DNA from 3 places in the Streptomyces sp. NPDC052079 genome. Region 3 is predicted to be linked to each of the others. Evidence: riboswitches for the same ligand, from Rfam matches in the RefSeq annotation. Region 3 holds a riboswitch; each other region holds the start of a gene.
What was found. Region 3 has a riboswitch for cobalamin ahead of AB0L56_RS15290 (energy-coupling factor ABC transporter permease). Riboswitches for the same ligand answer to the same signal wherever they lie in the genome.
Positions count from the first base shown of each region.

Region 1 (4,625 bases), on a different contig from region 3:
CGCCAGCAGGTCCGTGTCGGCGGTCGACAACAACAACACAGTGCTCATGCGGGCGCTCCCGGTGGAAGGAAAGGCAGTCCTTGTGGCGCGCCGGACTCGATGAGCCGCCACAGCGCGTCCGTGTCCGCGTGCTGTTCGATCAGGTCGCCGAGCCGGTCGAGCTGCTCCTCGCGCAGCGCGGCGAAGGAGGTGCCGGGGGCCGGTACGAAGCGGCGTCCCGAGGCCCGCGCCACCTCGCGCAGGAAGGCCCGCCGGAAACCGTCCGACTCCAGCGAGCCGTGCCAGTGCGTGCCCCAGGTCTGTCCGACCCGGCAGCCGTCCAGGCTGTGTCCATGGTCATCGGAGATGAACGCCTCCCCGTCCAGGACCTCGGCGACCCCGTGATGGATCTCGTACCCCTCGACCCGCTCCCCGAGGGCTTGGCCGACCGGCCGGGTGAGCGTCTTCTCGCGCGCGAACCGTACCCGCACCGGCAGCACGCCGAGCCCGTCGACCCGTCCCCGCCGGCTCTCCACGTCGTCGTCGATGTGCTCCCCGAGCACCTGGAAGCCCCCGCAGATCCCCAGCACGGGCCGCCCCTCGGCCGCCCGCCGTGCCAGCGCGTCCGCCAGCCCCCGCTCCCGCAGCCACTGAAGCGCCCGCACGGTGCCGCGCGTCCCCGGCACCACCACCAGGTCGGCGTCGGCCAGTTCCTCGGGCCGGTCCACGAAGCGCACCACGACACCCGGTTCGGCGGCCAGCGCGTCCACGTCGGTGAAGTTGGACATCAGCGGGACCGCGCACACCGCGACCCGCAGCACGTCCTCGCCGACCGGCGCCGCCACCACCGACTCGCGCACGGTGCCGCGCAGCGACACCCTGAGCCCGTCCTCCTCGTCGATGCCGAGCCCGTGCCGGAAGGGCAGCACACCGTACGTCCGCCGTCCGGTCAGGCCGTGCAGCATGTCCAGACCGGGTTCCAGGAGCGACACATCGCCCCGGAACTTGTTCACCAAGAAGCCTGCGACCAGCTCCTGGTCCTCAGGGGAGAGCAGCGCGACGGTGCCGAAGAACGACGCGAAGACGCCGCCCCGGTCGATGTCGCCGACCACCAGGACCGGCAGCCCGGCGCCCCGGGCGATCCCCATGTTCACGATGTCGGTGCGCCGCAGATTGATCTCGGCCGGGCTGCCGGCCCCCTCGCAGATCACCGCGTCATACGTGTTCCGCAACTGCTCCAGACAGTCCAGCACCGTGCCCAGCAACCGCTGTTGCCGCCCGCCGTGGTACCCGCGGGCGCTCATCTCGCCGACCGGCTTGCCCAGCAGCACCACCTGGCTGGACCGCTCGCCGCCCGGCTTGAGCAGCACCGGGTTCATCAGCGCGGTCGGCTCGACGCGGCAGGCCTGGGCCTGCATGGCCTGCGCCCGTCCGATTTCCGCGCCCTCGCGCGTCACGAACGAGTTCAGTGACATGTTCTGCGCCTTGAACGGCGCGACCTTGACGCCCTGTCGCACCAGCCACCGGCAGATCCCGGCGGTCACCACGCTCTTGCCGGCGTCCGAGGTGGTCCCGGCGACCAGCAGCCCCCCAGCGCTCACGATGCACGTCCCTTCATGACGCTCCGTGCGAGGACACTGGCCCCCAGCGCGAGCCAGCCGACCCGCCGCGAGAGCCGTACCGCCCGGTCGATGTCGGACACGGCCACGGCACGCCCGCCGCCGCCCAGGACGGGCCGGTGCTCGACCCGCCCGCCGTAGGACAGGGTCCCGCCGAGCCGCACGCCGAGCGCGCCCGCGAAGGACGCCTCGACGGGTCCGGCGTTGGGGCTCGGGTGCTTCGCCGCGTCCGCGCGCCACGCCCGTACGGCCCCGCGCGGATCCGGCCCGGCGAGCGCGGCGAGTACGGCGGTCAGTCGCGCCCCCGGCCACCCGGCGACGTCGTCGAGGCGGGCGGAGGCCCAGCCGTAGCGGCGGTGGCGAAGGGACTTGTGGCCGACCATCGCGTCCAGTGTGTTGACCGCACGGAACCCGAGCAGCCCCGGCACCCCGGCGACGGCACCCCACACCAGCGCGCCCACCACGGCGTCGGAGGTGTTCTCCGCGACGGACTCCACCACCGCGCGGGCGATCCCCTCGGCGTCCAGCGCCTGCGGATCCCTGCCGCACAGGTGGGGCAGCCGGGCCCGGGCCGCCTCGACGTCCCCGGCTTTAAGGGCCCGCCCGATGGCGCGGGCCTCACGGGCCAGCGACGTGCCGCCGACGACGGCCCAGGTGGCGGCGGCCGTCAGGGCGGTGGAGGCGGCGGGGGAGGAGCGTACGCAGCGGGCGGCGAGGGCGCCCAGGGCGACGGTCCCGCCGACGCACACGGTGGTGTGCACGGCGCCCCGGCCCCGGTCGTCCCGCCACAGCACCCGTTCCACGGCAGCCGCGGCCCGCCCGAAAGCGGCGACCGGATGCCCTCGGCGGGGATCGCCGAGCAGCAGGTCGCCGAGGAGGCCGGCGGCGGCGCCGTACGCGAACACGCGGTCGGCACCCATGGTTCAGCCGGTGACGGATCCGGAGGGAGCGGCCCCGAAGCGGGGTGGTACGTCGCTGGTCGACCTCAACAGGCAGCCGCGCATGGCGATATGTCCTCACTCAGGGTGTCCACGCCCTGGTTCGACGAGACCGGCGGTGAGAGTTCCTGGCTCCCGGGGTGTGCACCCCGGTGACAGTGGCGGGACCGCGCCGGAATCGCACCGGCTTCCTCTCCTGCCGCCGTATTGGCTGAGGCAGTCCACCACGCCCCCCGAAGGGCCGTCAACTTGCCGTTGACCTGCGGGGCTGAAGTGTGCTGAGCCCCACAGAGGGGCGCCCGTGGGTGAACCGCGGCCGGGCGCGCACGCGACGGCGGGCGGTGCGGGAGCCCCGGCTCCCGCACCGCCCGCCGGACGGACGCGCTCAGCGGTCAGGCCATGATCAGGTAGATCCCGTACCCCACCGCCGCCGCGCACGCCGCGAAGCAGGCGTAGGCACCGGTGACCGCCAGGGCCGCGGACTGGCCCTGTGCGGCGGCCCGCTCGCGGCGGGACAGACCGGAGATGCCGAGGGTGAACAGGCCCACCAGGGCCACGGTGACCACGAGGCTGACGCCGAAGACGGAACCGAGGGCCGCCCAGTCGATCTTCATGGTGCTCTACTTCCTTCGTACCGGGTCGCGGTCAGACGGTGGTCGTGGCCGATGGCGCCGCCGGGTCGGTGGACGCCGGAGCCGGGATCGTGGATGAGAGGTCGTCGGACACGGTGCCCGCCGGGGGCGGGGTGACCGCGGCCATCGCCTGCGTGACCACGCCGGACGGCTCCTCGCCCGGTACGTCGTGGTCGTTGACGTTGGTGTGGTCGATGACCTCGCGCCGGGAGATCTTCCAGATCGCGGCGCTGGAACCGACCAGGAAGACGGCCACGAGGGCGGTGCCCCAGTCGCCGAAGCCACAGACCCACTCGGCGAGCGCGGCGACGAGGGCCGCCGCCGGCAGCGTCAGACCCCAGGCGACGAACATCCGGGTGGCGGTCGACCAGCGGACGACACCGCCCTTGCGGCCCAGGCCCGCGCCCATCACGGAACCGGACACGGAATGCGTGGTGGAGAGGGAGAAGCCGAGGTGCGAGGAGGCCAGGATGACCGTCGCGGCGCTGGTCTGGGCGGCGAAGCCCTGCTGCGGCTGGAGGTCGGTCAGGCCCTTGCCCATGGTGCGGATGATGCGCCAGCCGCCGAGGTAGGTGCCGAGCGCGATGGCGATGCCCGCCGAGAGGATGACCCACAGCGGCGGGTCGGAGTCGGGAGCGAGGGTGCCGCCGGCCACCAGGGCCAGGGTGATGATGCCCATCGTCTTCTGGGCGTCGTTGGTGCCGTGGGCCAGGGAGACCAGGCCGGCGGAGGCGATCTGCCCGGCGCGGTAGCCCTTCTCGGAGGCCTTGCCGTCGGCCTTCCTGCCCATGCGGTAGGTGAGCCGGGTCGCCAACATCGCGGCGAGACCGGCCACCAGCGGAGCGGCGATCGCGGGGATCAGGACCTTGGTGACAAGGACGTCACCGTGCACCGCGCCGAAGCCGGCGGAGGCGACAGTGGCGCCGATCAGGCCGCCCATGAGGGCGTGCGAGGAGCTGGACGGCAGGCCGACCAGCCAGGTCAGGAGATTCCAGAGGATCGCGCCGACCAACGCGGCGAAGATGACCTCGGGACGGATGCCGGCCTCGTCGACGAGGCCTTTGGAGATCGTGTTGGCGACCTCCACCGAGAGGAATGCGCCGACAAGGTTCAGCACGGCGGACATGGCCACCGCGACCTTGGGCTTGAGTGCACCGGTCGAAATGGTCGTTGCCATCGCGTTCGCGGTGTCGTGGAAACCGTTCGTGAAATCGAACGCGAGTGCGGTTACCACCACAATCGCGAGGATCAGCGAGAAGCTTTCCATTTACCCAGGCAATCGTTCGAGGTCATTGGCTGATCGAACGTAGGTAACCAGAGTGAACGGAAGATGAACTCGAATCGGCATCGTGGTGACCGTAAGAGGGGGCGCCCGCTCCGCCGGATGGGCGGTCCCGCCCCTCCGGCGCCCCCGCCTGGCAGGATCGCGTCATGACTCAGCAGCGAGGGGACAGCCG
Region 1 covers NZ_JBFAWL010000022.1:40,971-45,595, forward strand. Annotated here, with positions in the region: gene cobN (cobaltochelatase subunit CobN) at 1-48, opposite strand, end outside; gene AB0L56_RS25900 (cobyric acid synthase) at 45-1,580, opposite strand; gene AB0L56_RS25905 (cobalamin biosynthesis protein) at 1,577-2,518, opposite strand; cobalamin riboswitch at 2,638-2,778, opposite strand; gene AB0L56_RS25910 (hypothetical protein) at 2,929-3,150, opposite strand; gene AB0L56_RS25915 (inorganic phosphate transporter) at 3,182-4,435, opposite strand; gene AB0L56_RS25920 (class II aldolase/adducin family protein) at 4,600-4,625, shown strand, end outside.
Region 1: it holds a riboswitch for cobalamin, as region 3 does, so the genes downstream of both, AB0L56_RS25905 (cobalamin biosynthesis protein) here and AB0L56_RS15290 (energy-coupling factor ABC transporter permease) in region 3, are expected to answer to the same signal.

Region 2 (4,625 bases), on a different contig from region 3:
CACCTCCTCGGGGATCCACGCGAAGTCCTGCACTGAGCCCCCCGCCTCGCGCAGTGCCTCACGGGTGCGCGCGTCCCACACGCCGAGCGCCTTCAGATCGTCCACCAGGTACGAGTTCACCTGGAGGAACTCCCCGGACAGCGTCTCGCGCTTGAACAGGTTGGACACCTGCGGCTCGATGCACTCGTACACCCCGGCGATCGACGCGATGGTGGCGGTGGGCGCGATCGCCAGCAGCAGCGCGTTGCGCATCCCGGTGGCCGCGATCCGCGTCCGCAGCGCCGCCCAGCGCTCCGGCCAGGCCGGCTCGACGTCGTAGTGGTCGGGGTGCAGCACGCCCCGCGCGGTGCGGGTCTTCTCCCACGCGGGCAGCGGGCCGTCGCGTTCGGCCAAATCGGCGGAGGTCTCGTAGGCGGCGAGCATGATCCGCTCGGCGATCTTCGTGGACAGGGCCTTCGCCTCCGGGGAGTCGAAGGGCAGCCTCAGCCGGAAGAAGACGTCCTGCAGGCCCATGGCGCCGAGACCCACGGGCCGCCACCGGGCGTTGGAACGGCCCGCCTGCTCGGTCGGGTAGAAGTTGATGTCGACGACCCGGTCGAGAAACGTCACGGCCGTACGCACCGTCGCGTCGAGGCGCTCCCAGTCGATGTCCCCCCGCTCCACGAAGGCACCGAGGTTGACCGACCCCAGGTTGCAGACCGCCGTCTCCCCGTCGTCGGTGACCTCGAGGATCTCCGTGCAGAGGTTCGAGGAGTGGATCACGTGGCCCGCGGTCGCCGTCTGGTTCGCCGTCCGGTTGGCGGTGTCCTTGAACGTCATCCAGCCGTTGCCGGTCTGCGCGAGGGTGCGCATCATCCGGCCGTACAGCTCCCGCGCGGGGAGCGTCCTGCGCGCCAGGCCCTTCGCCTCCGCGGCCCGGTACGCCGCGTCGAACTCCTCGCCCCACAGATCGACCAGCTCCGGGACGTCCGCCGGGGAGAACAGCGACCACGGCCCGTCGGCGTCCACCCGGCGCATGAACTCGTCCGGCACCCAGTGCGCGAGGTTCAGGTTGTGCGTACGGCGGGCGTCCTCACCGGTGTTGTCGCGCAGCTCCAGGAACTCCTCGATGTCGGAGTGCCAGGTCTCCAGGTAGACCGCCGCCGCGCCCTTGCGCCGCCCGCCCTGGTTCACGGCCGCGACCGAGGCGTCCAGCGTCTTCAGGAACGGGACGATGCCGTTGGAGTGCCCGTTGGTGCCGCGGATCAGCGAACCCCGCGAGCGGATACGGGAGTAGGCCAGGCCGATGCCGCCCGCGTGCTTGGAGAGCCGGGCGACCTGGTGATAGCGCTCGTAGATGGAGTCCAGCTCGTCCTTGGGGGAGTCCAGCAGATAGCAGGACGACATCTGCGGGTGACGGGTACCGGAGTTGAACAGGGTGGGGGAGGACGGCAGATACTCCAGGCGGCTCATCAGCGTGTACAGCGCCGCGACCTCCTCCACCGCGCGGGCGCTGTCGTCCTCGGCGAGACCGGCGGCGACCCGCAGCAGGAAGTGCTGCGGCGTCTCGACGACCTTGCGGGTGACCGGGTGCCGCAGCAGATAGCGGCTGTGCAGGGTGCGCAGGCCGAAGTAGCCGAAGCGGTCGTCCGCGCGGGGGTCGATCAGCGCGTCGAGCCGGTCCCCGTAGAGCCGGACGAACGCGGCGGTCCGGTCGGCGACGAGACCCTCGCGGTGCCCGGTCGCGACGGACCGGGTGAACGAGGTGACGCCCTGGGAGGCGGCCTCCGCGCGGATGCCGATGGTCAGCAGCCGGGCGGCGAGCCGGGAGTAGGCGGGGTCCTCGGAGATGAGCCCGGCCGCCGCCTCGGTGGCCAGTTCCCGCAGCTCCGGCTCGCCGGCATCCGTGGACCGGCCGCGCAGCGCGGCGGCGGCGACCCGGCCGGGGTCGGCGTCGGGCAGGTCGGCGGTCAGCTCGGTCAGGGTCCGCAGCAGCGCGGCACCGGGGCCGCCGCTCTCCTCGGTCACGCCGGTCGCTGAAGCCGGATCGGCTGGCGCGATGGTCACGTGGGGCTCTCCCTCGCTCGGCACGGGGGCCTCGAAGAGCGCAGGGGGCAGCACACGAGCGCACGGGGCGTCGCGTCCACCGGCCCATTCCGCGAGGCCCGGACGTCAGGGCACCCGACCGGACGGCCGGGCGCACTGTCGGCAGGTCCTCGGACTGACGCCCATGCGCCCGCGAGTGGGCAGGCATGGGTACACCGTTGCGGGACAGTTCCGGATTCGCACCGGATTCCCCTGCGGCGACAGCGAGCATGAGCATACATCTTGTGCCCGGTGTCGCCGACAGACCCATATGTTGTGCCGGGTCGGTGTCAGAGCGTCAACTCGTAGGTGAGGAGCAGGATGTCGTCCAGCTCCGGCAGCGGGTTCCAGTCCCGCTCCGGGGTGCGGGTGAAGCCCAGCCGCTCGTAGATGCGGTGGGCGGAGTGCATGGTGCGCTGGGTCGACAGCACGATCCGCGCACACCCCTCGATCGCCCGTGCCCGCTCGACACAGGCGCGCACGAGAGCCTCCCCGGCGCCGCGGCCGCGGCCCGCGCGGGCCACCGCCAGCATCCGGATCTCCGTCTCGCCCGGCCCCGCTATGTCGGCCATCGGCCCGGGGCCCGGCACGAAGGTCACCCCGCCCAGCAGCGCCCCGCGCTCCGTGGCGACCAGTACCTCGGCCGCGGCCGCCCGCTTCGCCACGTCGCGCAGCTCGCCGAGGTACGCGTCGCTCTCCCCGAAGTCCAGCAGTCCGTCCAGCAGATAGGCCCCCGCGGTGATCTCACCGAGCTCCTCGTACTCGCCGGCCCGCACCGGCCTGATGACGATGTCCATGGGGGGAGTGTGCCGGACGGGTACGACGACGGGCCGCCGGATGTCTCCGGCGGCCCGTCGTGCGATGCGGCTACGGCGTCAGTGGCTGCTGCCCGCCGTGGCCGGCGGAAGCTCCACCTGGACTCCGGGGTCGCCCGCGTCCACCGTGTAGTCCTCCGGCTTGGTCTGGTCGATGCCCTCGGGCGCCTTGAGGGCCCGCAGGACGAAGGTCAGGACGACCGTGACCACGACGTTGAGCACGAAGGCGGTGAGACCGATGTAGCCGATCTCGCCGATGCCCGGGATCTCGTCCGACGACCCGCCGAAGTGCTTCTGCGTCGGCGAGGCCACCCCGTACGCGGCGGCGGTGCCGTAGATCATGCCGACGGCCCAGCCGCCGATCAGCGCCCAGCGGTGGAACCAGCGGGTGAACAGGCCGCCCACCAGCGCCGGGAAGGTCTGCAGGATCCAGATCCCGCCGAGGAGCTGGAAGTTGATCGCGACCGTCTTGTCCATGGTCAGGACGAAGAGCAGCGCGCCCACCTTCACCAGCAGGGACACGATCTTGGAGACCTGGGTCTCCTGATGGGGCGTCGCGTCCGGCTTGATGAAGTCCTTGTAGATGTTGCGGGTGAACAGGTTCGCCGCCGCGATGGACATGATCGCCGCCGGCACCAGCGCGCCGATGCCGATCGCCGCGAAGGCCACGCCCGCGAACCAGTCCGGGAACATGTTCTCGAACAGCTGCGGAATGGCCAGCTGGCCGTTGCTGACCTTGACCCCGGCCGCGATGGCCATGAAGCCGAGCAGCCCGAGCAGCCCCAGCATCAGCGAGTACAGCGGCAGGATCGTGGTGTTGCGGCGGATCACCTCACGGCTGCGCGAGGACAGCGTCGCGGTGATCGAGTGCGGGTACATGAACAGCGCCAGCGCGGAGCCGAGCGCCAGCGTGGCGTACGTCCACTGGTTCGCCTCGTCCGGTACCAGCGCACCGCGCGGTTTGCCCGTGGCCGGGTTGGTCTGGCTGTAGGCCTCCCGCGCGGAGGCGAAGATCTCGTCGAAGCCGCCCAGCTTGACCGGGATGTAGATGATCGCCACCACGATGACGATGTAGATCAGCGTGTCCTTCACGAAGGCGATCAGAGCGGGAGCGCGCAGCCCCGAGGAGTATGTGTACGCGGCCAGCACACCGAAGGCGAGCAGGATCGGCAGGTCCTTGACGAACCAGTTGGTGTTCTCGCCGCCGCCGACGCCCATCACGTCCAGCACGGCCTGGATACCGACCAGTTGGAGCGCGATGTAGGGCATCGTCGCCAGGATGCCGGTGACCGCGACGGCCAGTGACAGGCCCTTCGAGCCGAACCGGCCGTGTACGAAGTCGGACGTCGTCACATAGCCGTGCTTGTGCGACACCGACCAGAGCCGGGGCAGGAAGGTGAAGATCAGGGGGTACACCAGGATCGTGTACGGCACCGCGAAGAAGCCGGCCGCGCCCGCCGCGTAGATCGCCGCCGGTACGGCGACGAAGGTGTAGGCGGTGTACAGGTCGCCGCCCAGCAGGAACCAGGTGACCCACGTTCCGAAGGAGCGCCCGCCCAGGCCCCACTCGTCGAGACTGTGCTCGTTCTCGGCCTTGCGCCAGCGCGCGGCCATGAACCCCATGGCCGTGACGAGCAGGAAGAAGAAGATGAAGACGGCCAGTGCCACGCCGTTCACGCCGTCGTTCACTGCGACGCACCGCCCTTCGAGGCCGAGCGGGCGCGCTGGTCACGCCGCCACAGATGG
Region 2 covers NZ_JBFAWL010000001.1:694,332-698,956, forward strand. Annotated here, with positions in the region: gene AB0L56_RS03365 (ribonucleoside-diphosphate reductase subunit alpha) at 1-2,046, opposite strand, end outside; cobalamin riboswitch at 2,169-2,340, opposite strand; gene AB0L56_RS03370 (GNAT family N-acetyltransferase) at 2,355-2,861, opposite strand; gene mctP (monocarboxylate uptake permease MctP) at 2,940-4,568, opposite strand; gene AB0L56_RS03380 (DUF3311 domain-containing protein) at 4,565-4,625, opposite strand, start outside.
Region 2: it holds a riboswitch for cobalamin, as region 3 does, so the genes downstream of both, AB0L56_RS03365 (ribonucleoside-diphosphate reductase subunit alpha) here and AB0L56_RS15290 (energy-coupling factor ABC transporter permease) in region 3, are expected to answer to the same signal.

Region 3 (4,625 bases):
GGTCTTGCCGCTGCCGTTGCGCCCCAGCAGGGCCAGCGCCCGCCCCTCGCGCACCTCGAAGTCGAGCCCGGTGAACACCGGCGGCCCGTCCTCGTACGCGAACGACACCTCCCGCAGTGCCACCAGCACGGATCCGCTCACGACAAGGGCCTTTCCAGTACGAAGGTGAGGGCGGCCAGCGCCGTCAGGAGCGCCAGGCTCGCGGCCGTGAACCGGGCGGACACCCGGGCCTCGGGCACCAGCACGCGCAGGGCGCCGTCGTAGCCGCGGCCCGCGAGCCCCGTCTGCAGCCGCGCCGCACGGTCGAAGGACCGCACGAACGCGGTGGCCCCGAGTCCGCCGAGCGAACGCCAGGTCGCCGCGCGGGTGGTGTGCCCGAGCCGCGCCGCCTGCGCCCGGTGCACCCGGCGCACCGAGTCCAGCAGCAGAAAGCTCATCCGGTACGTCACCAGCGCCACGTCCACCAGCGGTGCGGGCACCCCGGCGCGCACCAGCCGCGGCAGCAGGTCCGACATGGGTGTGGTGAACGCGAACAGCAGCACGCCCAGCGAGGCGGCCGAGGTGCGCAGCAGCAACTCCCCGGCGTGCAGCGGCCCTTCGGGGGCAGGCGACACGAACCCGCCGGGTCCGCCCACCCTCACCAGCAGGGTCAGCGCCCCGGTGACACAGAACCCCAGCGGCACTCGGTACGCACGCCACAGCCGCCCGGCCGGCACCCCCGCCGGGCCGAGCAGCAGCGCCAGCGCGGTGACCAGCACCAACGCGGCGCCCGGCCACGGGGGCAGCGAGATCGCGAGGACCGTGAGACCGAGGCCGAGGACGGCCTTGTCCACGGGGTGACGGCGGCGCCAGCGGCTGCTGTGCGCCGCCGCGTCGATCGGCAGCACGGACCCGTCAGTCCCGTCCGCCGTCGGCGCCTGAGTGCACCCCCGCGTCCGGGTCGTGTGCGCGGGCCCGCTCACGGGCCCGCGCCTCACCCTGCCGCCGCCCGCGCCGCAGCCCGAAGTAGTACGCCAGGACGCCCGCGCCGAGCGCCGCCTGGAGGGCGAACAGCGCCGACTCGATCTCCCCGGACGGCGGTTCGTACAGCGGGGAGAACCACGGCTCGTAGTCCGGGTCGATCTCGGTGATCGCGGTCTCCGCCTCGCCGTCCGCGCCGGTGAACGGCTCCTCCTTGTGGTCGCCGAGCCCGAGCGCCAGCGGGATCACGGCGAGGGCGGCGACGAGCAGCAGGAGCAGGGTGTTGATCTTCGCGTTGCGGCTCATCGGGCCACCGCCTCGGCCGACTCGGCACGCTTGCCGTCGGCCACCGAGGTGACCAGCACCCCGAGCCGGGTCAGCTCGCCCTTGCTGGACTGCACCAGCAGGCGCATCACCAGCACGGTCAACAGCCCCTCGCTGACCGCGAGCGGGATCTGCGTGACGGCGAAGATGGAGCCGAACTTGCCCAGCGCGCCCAGGAATCCGCTGCTCGGGTCGGGGAACGCCAGCGCCAGCTGGACGCTCGTCACGCAGTATGTCGACAGGTCGGCGACGAACGCGCCGCAGAACACCGCGCCCATCAGCGGCACGTCGTACCGGCGCAGCAGCCGGTAGGCGCCGTACCCCGCCCAGGGGCCGACGACCGCCATGGAGAAGACGTTGGCGCCGAGCGTGGTGAGCCCGCCGTGGGCGAGCAGCAGCGCCTGGAACAGCAGGGTGATCGTCCCGAGCACCGCCATGACCGGCGGGCGGAACAGGATCGCGCCCAGCCCTGTGCCGGTGGGGTGGGAGCAACTCCCGGTCACCGAGGGCAGTTTCAGCGCGGACAGGACGAACGTGAACGCTCCCGACGCGCCCAGCAGCAGCGTGCTCTCGGGATGTTCTCTGACGTCACGGATGAGCGACCGGGCTCCGTGGACGACGAACGGCGCCGACGCGACGCCCCAGGCGACCGCGTGCGCCGGAGGCAGGAAACCCTCGGCAATGTGCATGGCTCAGCAGACCCTCTCCAGCACCTCGTGGATGGTTGACGCGCCTTGGCCGGTCTCCTGGCTGACGGGTACCACCGCCCGTGCTCCGCCTTCCCGGGTTCCTGGGTCCTGGCGTCACATTCCCGTCGTCCGCCCGAAGGGCGGGCCGCGCGGCGTCTGGCGCGTGCGATCGCAAGGCGCCGGAGCGCCCTCGTGGCGGAGCCACGTGGGCGATTCGGCAACGCGGCGAGCGTGCGTGCCAGGCGTCGCGCGGCAGACGGGAATGTGGCGCCAGGGCCCTAGAACCCAGTGGCTGCCCGTGAGGGCCGGAGCCGGACTTCCCGATCACAGTGGCGAGGGCCGCACCGGTATCGCACCGATTTCCCGTCACCAAGGCGTGGTGACAGTAGTCCCCGTCGCGGCCCGGTGACAAGCGCCGACGGGGGCGCGCGGAGGGCGCCCGGCGGCTCGGCCCCCGGCGCACACCTGCGCGTTCGGGCCCGCGACGGCCGCCCGGGAACCGGGTGACTGGGGGCCGCCGTCCTCGGCAAGGCCCCGCACCACGGACGCCTGCACGCGCCCGTCTGCATCCGGCCGCGTGCGTATGATGGGCGGTACGCGCGTCGGAGGGGGCCCATGGAGTTCTTCTGCTACCACCGGGACCGCCCAGGGTCCCTGCCCCTGCGCGAGAAACTGGGGGAGGAGCACTGGTCCTACATGGACCGGTACGCCGAGCAACTGATCGTCCGCGGCCCGACCTTCGCCGACGACGGGGAAACACCCACAGGGAGCGTCCACATCGTCGGCCTGCCGGATCCCGCGGCGGCCCGCGCCTTCGCCTTCGACGAGCCGAACCACCAGGCCGGCGTCTACCGGGACGTCCTGCTGCGCCGCTGGCACAACGTGCTGGGCCGCACCATGGGGGACTTCCCCGGCGGCCGGACCGGCGGCAACCGCTACCTGGTCCTGGGCTTCGGCACGGGCCGGGCCCCGGACCTCGACGTGCCGGCCGGCGACCCGGACGAACTGATCGCCTACGGGCCGCTGCTGTCCGACGACGGCACGGCCTGGCTGGGCACCGCGGCCCTGGTCCGCGCACCCGACCGGGGCACGGCCCGCGCCGCCCTGCCGCCGGACGGGTACGCCGTCGTCGAGGTCCACGACTGGGAGTTCGGCGGACGCAGATGACGACGGGCCCGTCGGCCGGGGTCTCGTAGGTCTCCCGAAGTGTCCTAAAACTCCTCTTCCCCGAAGCCCGCCTCCATGGCGCCGCCGAAGAAGCCCTCCATGAGCTCGTCGATCTTCACCTCGGTGGCACCCGCCGGCGCCGTGGCCTTCTCGCCCTTGCCCACGCGCACCACCAGAGCCAACTTCTTGACCTTCGCCTTCTCCGCGAGCTTCGCCAAGTCCACGGAGACCTCGGTCAGCTCGCCGTTCTTCAGCGTGAAGTCGGCCGTGACCTTCTCGTTCGGAGCGTCCGCGAAGTCCTTCTTCGTCGGCAGCTCGGCCGCCCCCGGCAGCTCCTTCTGGAGCGGCCGCAGTGCGTCGAACAGCTCGGTCATCAGCGTACGGAACGGCGCAGTCGCCTTGATGTGCTCGGTGCCGTCCGACCCGCCGGACGTCTTGAAGTCGACCTCCTGGGCGATGACCTTCCGCAGCGCCTTCATCAGCTTCTTCTGCGCCCGGGCATCCAGGGTGGGCTCCGCCGAGGGCTCGGCTCCCTCCGCCCCCGACATCTGTCTGTCGGCCTCCTCGAGCTCCTTCGTGGAGAGCTTGAGCCACTCGCCGGCCAGCAGCTTCTTGAACGCCCCCGCGCTGTCGGGCAGTTCCTCGGCCGCAGGCATGGGGCTGCCGGACATTTTCCCGAGCGCCTCGGCGTCGACGCGCAGATAGGTGTAGTCGCCGACCATCCGGTACCCGAGCAGGTCGCCGTCCGGGCCGCTGAGCGTCATCGCCATGGCGCTGAAGTCCTTCTCCTCGGACTTCTCCAGCGGCTTTTTCGACTGCATGGAGACGGAGAACCGCGCCCCGCTGAGCAGTTCGGCGACCTCGTCGGGCATCTCCTCACCCGGCTCGGCCACCTCGTCGTCCAGCGCCTTGAGCGTCGCGGCGTCGGTGTCCAGATCCAGCTCGAACGAGAGCGAGCGCTCCTCGCCGAGCTTGTCGAAGGCGTTGTCGAGCTTCTGACCCGCGGACAGGTTCTCCACCGTGCCGCAGGCGGCGGAACCGGCCAGGACGGCGGTGGCGACGGCGGTGGCGGTCAGGGTCTTGCGTATGGCGGAAATGACGTTCTCCTTGTGAAGGCGACCGGAGCGGTCACTCAGGAGACCGATCATCGGACCGAACGGTTGTACGCCTCAAATGATTTGCTGACCGGAGGCCACATCGAACCGCACACTGATGGGCATATAAGAGTCATGTCCACCCCTCCAGCGAATCCGTCCGGAGTGCAGGTCTGTTCCCTGAAGCGGGACACTCCGCAGTCGATCCCGGCGAACAGCCCTTACACGATCATCAGGTTCCCTTTCGGGAGCGCCGAGTCCACCGACCGCTTCGCCATGCACCAGGTCAACCAGCCGGACGGCCACGTGGTCACCAACTGGGACTCGGACGACCGCTCCGGACTGATATGGCCCAGCACAGCCGGCTGGGGCGTCCTCTACGCGATGATCC
Region 3 covers NZ_JBFAWL010000008.1:42,290-46,914, forward strand. Annotated here, with positions in the region: gene AB0L56_RS15275 (ATP-binding cassette domain-containing protein) at 1-141, opposite strand, end outside; gene cbiQ (cobalt ECF transporter T component CbiQ) at 138-887, opposite strand; gene AB0L56_RS15285 (energy-coupling factor ABC transporter substrate-binding protein) at 895-1,266, opposite strand; gene AB0L56_RS15290 (energy-coupling factor ABC transporter permease) at 1,263-1,973, opposite strand; cobalamin riboswitch at 2,003-2,362, opposite strand; gene AB0L56_RS15295 (YciI family protein) at 2,589-3,140, shown strand; gene AB0L56_RS15300 (hypothetical protein) at 3,185-4,288, opposite strand; gene AB0L56_RS15305 (hypothetical protein) at 4,370-4,625, shown strand, end outside.